DNA from 2 places in the Thalassotalea sp. LPB0316 genome. Region 1 is predicted to be linked to the other one. Evidence: predicted binding sites of a transcription regulator. Region 1 holds the regulator's gene; the other holds the start of a gene.
What was found. Region 1 encodes sigma-54, which starts transcription at its own class of promoters, with help from an activator protein. Its sites were predicted from a motif close to GTTGGCACGNNNNTNGNNT; they were not measured.

Region 1 (3,213 bases):
ACTTGCCGCAAGAAGCCTCTATTTTTAGAAAGTTGTCCGTGCACGACAACATCATGGCTATTTTACAAACACGTAAAGACTTGTCAGAGGTCGAACGTATTGAAAAACTTGAATTATTACTTGAAGAATTCAATATAGGCCATATAAAAGATAATACAGGGATGAGTTTATCTGGTGGTGAACGTCGACGTGTCGAGATTGCTCGCGCTTTGGCTGCTGATCCTCAGTTTATTTTACTCGATGAACCCTTTGCTGGCGTTGACCCAATTTCGGTTGGCGATATTAAAAAGATCATTTTGCACTTAAAACAGCGCGGTATTGGCATCTTAATTACCGACCACAACGTTAGGGAAACCCTTGATGTCTGTGAAAAAGCTTATATTGTCAGCCATGGTGAATTAATCGCCGAAGGTGACGCGGATCAAATTCTTGCTAATCAACAAGTCAGAGATGTGTACCTAGGTGAACAATTCACGCTATAGTTAAGATAAAGAAGTGACAATCACTTCGCGTTTGTAAATAGATAGGAATAATAAAAGCTACATGCGTCCATCATTACAACTCCGTATCGGACAACAGCTAACAATGACCCCACAGTTGCAGCAAGCAATCAGGTTGCTACAACTGTCGACATTGGATTTACAACAAGAAATTCAAGAAGCACTGGAAAGCAACCCATTATTGGAAGTTGACGAAAACGCAACCCAAACCAATGAAGAAAGCCAACCAGACAAGCTTGAAGAAGCGTTTATGGGTGAAAACCAAACGGCCTCGTCAAATGAAGGCAGTGAAGATCCTCTGCCTAGTTCCGATGAAGTAAATGCCAGTGATGGGTTGGAAAAAACCGATATTCCCGAAGAGTTATCTATGGATACTACGTGGGACGATAACTATAGTGCGAGTTTATCTGGCTCTAGCGCCGGCCCGCTGTCAGAAGACTACACCTATCAAGGTGAAACGACTGAATCTATTCAAGATCACCTACGCTGGCAAATGGAGTTAACACCGTTTACCGAAACAGATAAAGCCATTGCCACCGCTATTATCGATGCTATTGACGATGCTGGCTATTTAACTGTATCTACCGAAGATATTTTAGAAAGCTTAGGCGATGACGAGGTTGAGCTCGACGAAGTTGAAGCCGTACTCAAACGCATCAATATGTTTGATCCTGTTGGCGTTGGTGCGCGCTCAATTGCCGAGTGTTTATTAATTCAACTCAATCAATTTGACAAACAAACACCTTGGCTAGCAGAAACCAAACAAATTATCTCAGACCACATTGATTTGTTAGGTAACAGAGACTATCGTCAATTAATGCGCAAAACGAAATTGAAAGAAGATCAATTACGCGAAGTGATGAGGTTAATCCAAAGTCTTGATCCGCGCCCAGGCGACAGCGTGATAAAGTCGGAAGAGCAGTACATTATTCCTGACGTATCAGTAGAGAAAAAGAACGGCCGTTGGGTCGTAGAGCTCAATCCAGACACGGCGCCAAAACTGTCGATTAACCAGCAATATGCTGCAATGTCACGGTCAATGAAGTCGTCAGAAGATAGCCAATTTATTCGCTCAAACTTGCAAGAAGCGAAATGGTTTATTAAAAGCTTGGAAAGTCGCAACGATACCTTATTAAAAGTATCGAATTGTATCGTCCAGCGCCAACAAGCGTTTTTTGAGTACGGCCCAGAGGCTATGAAACCTATGGTGCTAAACGATATTGCGGAAGCTGTTGATATGCACGAGTCAACAATATCTCGTGTGACAACACAAAAATATATGCATACACCAAGAGGTATTTTTGAGTTGAAATATTTCTTCTCAAGTCATGTAAGCACCGAAAATGGGGGCGAATGCTCATCGACCGCAATCCGAGCATTAATTAAGAAATTAGTATCTGCTGAGCTACCATCTAAGCCATTAAGCGATAGCAAAATGGCCGACTTGTTAGCTGAGCAAGGTATTAATGTTGCACGACGGACGATAGCTAAATACCGAGAGTCTTTATCTATTCCACCGTCAAATCAAAGAAAAAGTTTATTGTAAACTTAGAAAAAAGGAAAAAGCTTATGCAAATTAATCTTTCTGGTCATCATGTAGAAGTTACCGACTCAATGCGCGAATACGTCAACTCAAAGTTTGCAAAGCTAGAACGACATTTCGATCACATCAACAATGTGCACGTTGTTCTAAATGTAGAGAAATTACAGCAAATCGCGGAAGCGACGCTGCACTTAAATGGCGGTGAGATCCATGCGTCATCAGACGACAAAGATATGTATGCTGCTATCGACTCGCTCGTCGATAAGCTTGACCGTCAAGTCATTAAACACAAAGAAAAGTTGAAAAAACATTAACTAAAATGAAGTTGCAAGACATTTTAACGCTGGACTGCACAATTTGTGCAGCGCCAGCAAGCAGTAAAAAACGCCTTTTTGATACTATTTGCGATGCTGCTGCACGTAAACTCCCTGAGACAAGCCAACACGATTTACTTCAAAGTCTTACCCAGCGCGAGCAAATGGGAAGTACAGGCATTGGCAACGGTATCGCCATTCCGCACGGCCGCTTAATCAACGGCAAGCATGCGGTGGCAGTGTTAATAACCACTGAACAGCCAATCGCTTTCGATGCGATAGATAATCAACCCGTTGACATTTTTATTGCCCTTTTCGTGCCTGAAGCTAGCTGCCAAGAGCACCTTGCAACCTTACAAAACATTGCCCAACTATTTAGCGACAAGAAGGTCGTTAAAAATATTAGAAAGTGTCAAGATAACCACCAGTTATTTGAAATTATTCAAGAAGCCTCATAGGAAAATATGAAATTACTCATTGTTAGTGGCCGATCAGGGTCAGGGAAGTCGGTTGCTTTAAGAGTACTTGAAGATTTAGGTTACTATTGCGTAGACAACATTCCGCTAAACTTGTTACCCGCGTTAACCCATACCGTAATCAACGACTATGAAAATGTCGCAGTGTCACTCGATGTGAGGAACTTACCTAAAGATCCTAACGATATTATCGAGGTACTCGACTATTTGCCCAATGCTGTTGAACTCAGCGTCTTGTATTTAGATGCCGACGATTCAGACCTGATCAGACGATTTAGCGAAACCCGACGCCTTCACCCCCTAATCAAAGAAAACATGGCACTTGATCAAGCGATTGAACTTGAGAAGCAGTTACTTGAGCCAGTGATTGTGCGGGCTGA
Region 2 (3,213 bases), 190 kb from region 1:
GCCGGAGCCGGTGGTGCGATTGTGTTAAATCTTAACGGCGGCAGCTCAATGGCGTTATCAGATGTCGTTGAGATTTCCGAGAGTTAAACAGAATTTAGAGTATAGGTGAACTTATGTCATTTAATATAGCACTTAGTGGTTTGAATGCCGCACAAAAAGATTTAGATGTTACTTCAAACAACATTGCCAACGTTAACACAACGGGTTTCAAAGAGTCGCGTGCCGAGTTTGTTGATGTTTACGCATCGTCTTTATTATCGTCGGGTAAAACCAAAGTCGGTGACGGTGTGTTAACCGCAGATGTAGCTCAACAATTTTCACAAGGTAGCATTAAATTTACTAATAACTCATTAGATTTAGCGATTACTGGTAATGGTTTTTATGCGACGGTTCCTCAGCTTGATAGTCTCGAACGCTCTTACACTAGGGCTGGTGAGTTCAAGTTAAACCGAGATAATTTCGTGGTAAATTCACAAGGTGGTCATTTACTTGGTTTCCCCGTAAACTCAGATGGTTCATCAGCATCAGTAAGTTTAAGTACGGCTACGCCTATTCGTGTACCAACGTCTTCGGGTGCGCCATCACAAACAACCAAAGTTGATGTGCGTATGAACTTGCCGGCTGGTGACTCGTATATTGCGAACTCTCCTGATAGTTTTGATCCAACAGACCCGTTAACCTATAACCATTCGACTTCGGTTACCGTGTTTGACTCGTTGGGTGATAGCCATGTCATGACCTATTACTTTATAAAGGACGATCCAGGTACTAACCCTAACGAATGGTTGCTATTTACGGCCATTGATGGGATCCCGATTGATATTCAAGATCCCGCAGGTGATGCAGTAGCAGATGGTCGTGTTGCCGGTGCTATTTCTGGTATTAACGGTGGCGCATTAATAGGTGCCCGTTTAGAGTTCGACTTTAGTGGTGATTTTACAAACCAATCTCCACCACCGATTTTAGGCGGCATTGTCACTGAGCAGTTAGGCGCCGGTATTTTGTCTAATGGTGCTGATGGTACCCAAACCATTGAAATCGATTTTAACCTTGATCCAACAGGGCCAAATGCCAATGAGCCAACTCAATTTGCTTCAAACTTTGAGGTGACAAAACTTGAACAGGATGGTTTAGCTGTTGGTCGTTTAACTGGTTTAGATATCGGTACTGATGGCTTAATACGAGCAACTTATTCAAATGGTACTTCTGAACCACTATCACGTATCGCTTTAGTTAACTTTGCTAATGTTCAAGGTTTGACTCAAATTGGCGGAACATCTTGGAAAGAGAGTATTATCTCTGGTGAGGCGTTAGCTGGTGAAGCAGGTTCTGGTACTTTTGGTACCATTAACTCATCGGCTTTAGAGCAATCAAATGTTAACTTGACCGCTGAGTTGATTGATCTTATTTCAGCACAGAGAAACTTCCAGGCGAATTCACGTGCCTTAGAAGTTGATAACCAATTAAACCAAACGATCTTACAGATCCGATAATTTATAACGCCTAGGCGCTGTAAATAATGTTATAAGGCTTTAGGGCGGAAACGCTTTAAAGCCTTATACATTCCTACATTCCTACTTTCCAACATTCATACTTTCCAACATTCAAACCTTAGTTGGCATATCGCTTGCATTTACCTAGTTAAGGTTATTTATAAAGAGAATTTGCTATGGATAAGATGCTGTATATCGCGATGAGTGGTGCAAAACAGAATATGCACGCTTTATCTATCACTGCCAATAACTTAGCAAACGCCAAAACAACCGGCTTTAAAGCTGATTTAGCACAGGCTAGAACGATGCAAGCGTTTGGTGAGGGGATGCCGACACGCGTTTTTGCGATGACGGAGCGAGCAAGCCAAAACTTTGACAGTGGCGCCTTGATCACCACAAACCGACCATTGGATATTGCTATTCAAGGCGATGGTTTTTTTGCTGTTCAAGCCGCTGATGGCTCAGAAGCTTATTCGCGAAATGGTAATTTGCGTTTAACAGAGCAGGGTGCACTCGAAACTAATGAAGGTGAATTGGTTTTAGGTGATGCTGGGCCAATCTTCTTGCCACTGCCGGTTAACAATATTCAAATTAGCCGTGACGGCACAATAATGATTCAGCCTGAAGGCGCCCCTTCTTCTGTGCAAGAAGAAATCGGCCGGATTAAATTGGTTAATCCCGATGTCAAAGAAATTGAAAAAGGCAACGATGGTTTATTTCGTCGTAAAGACGGTAACGCGATTGCTGCAGATGCTTTCGTGCAAGTTCAAGGTGGGATGTTAGAGAGCAGTAACGTCAATCCTGTCAGTGAAATGACCGATATGATTGCACTGCAACGTCAGTTTGAAATGCAACTGAAATTAATGAAAACCGCTGAAGAAAATGATTCGGCAGCCGCGAACTTATTACGCGCATTCTAATTGAGAGGTAAATTATGAACCCAGCATTATGGATCAGTAAAACAGGCTTAGATGCGCAAACAAAAGATATTGCGGTAATTTCTAATAACTTAGCTAACGCTAGTACGGTCGGCTTCAAGAAAAGTCGCGCAGTCTTCGAGGACTTGTTATATCAAACGATTAACCAACCTGGCGGTCGAACGGCACAAGATAGTGAGGCGCCATCTGGCTTAATGCTAGGAGCCGGTACTAAAGTTGTCGCAACGCAAAAAATTCACACGCAAGGTGACATGCTAACAACCGACAACTCACTTGATTTAATGATTCAGGGTGAAGGCTTTTTCGAGATCCAACTACCCGATGGTACTTCGTCATATACCCGAAATGGTCAGTTCACGATGGATGAAGAAGGTAACGTGGTTACTCCAGGGGCTGGTTATTTATTAAATCCTCAAATTACCGTGCCGGAAGATGCGCTTGAAATCATGGTCTCACAAGACGGTGAAGTATCAGTTCGCTTGCAAGGTCAGGCTGATAACGCGGTTATTGGTCAAATTAATACGGTTAATTTTGTCAACCCAACGGGGTTAGAGCCAATTGGTCAAAACTTATTTGTTGAAACAGCCGTTAGTGGTGCACCGCAAGAGGGAACGCCGGGGCTAGAGGGCTTTGGCATGATAGTACAAGGCGCTTTAGAAACCTCAAATGTCAATACCACAGAAGAATTAGTTAACTTAATTGAATCGCAACGCGTTTACGAAATGAACTCGAAGGTCATTTCAGCTGTTGATCAAATGTTGAGTTATATCAATCAGCAACTT

Region 2: the regulator sigma-54 is predicted to act here: its motif matches at 1,615-1,633, upstream of flgF (flagellar basal-body rod protein FlgF).

What each region holds. Positions count from the first base shown of each region.
Region 1 is NZ_CP062946.1:1,435,542-1,438,754, reverse strand. Features, by position in the region: gene lptB (LPS export ABC transporter ATP-binding protein) at 1-482, shown strand, start outside; gene LP316_RS06280 (RNA polymerase factor sigma-54) at 544-2,046, shown strand; gene hpf (ribosome hibernation promoting factor) at 2,070-2,357, shown strand; gene ptsN (PTS IIA-like nitrogen regulatory protein PtsN) at 2,363-2,815, shown strand; gene rapZ (RNase adapter RapZ) at 2,822-3,213, shown strand, end outside.
Region 2 is NZ_CP062946.1:1,623,579-1,626,791, forward strand. Features, by position in the region: gene LP316_RS07175 (flagellar hook assembly protein FlgD) at 1-87, shown strand, start outside; gene flgE (flagellar hook protein FlgE) at 114-1,493, shown strand; gene flgF (flagellar basal-body rod protein FlgF) at 1,670-2,413, shown strand; gene flgG (flagellar basal-body rod protein FlgG) at 2,428-3,213, shown strand, end outside.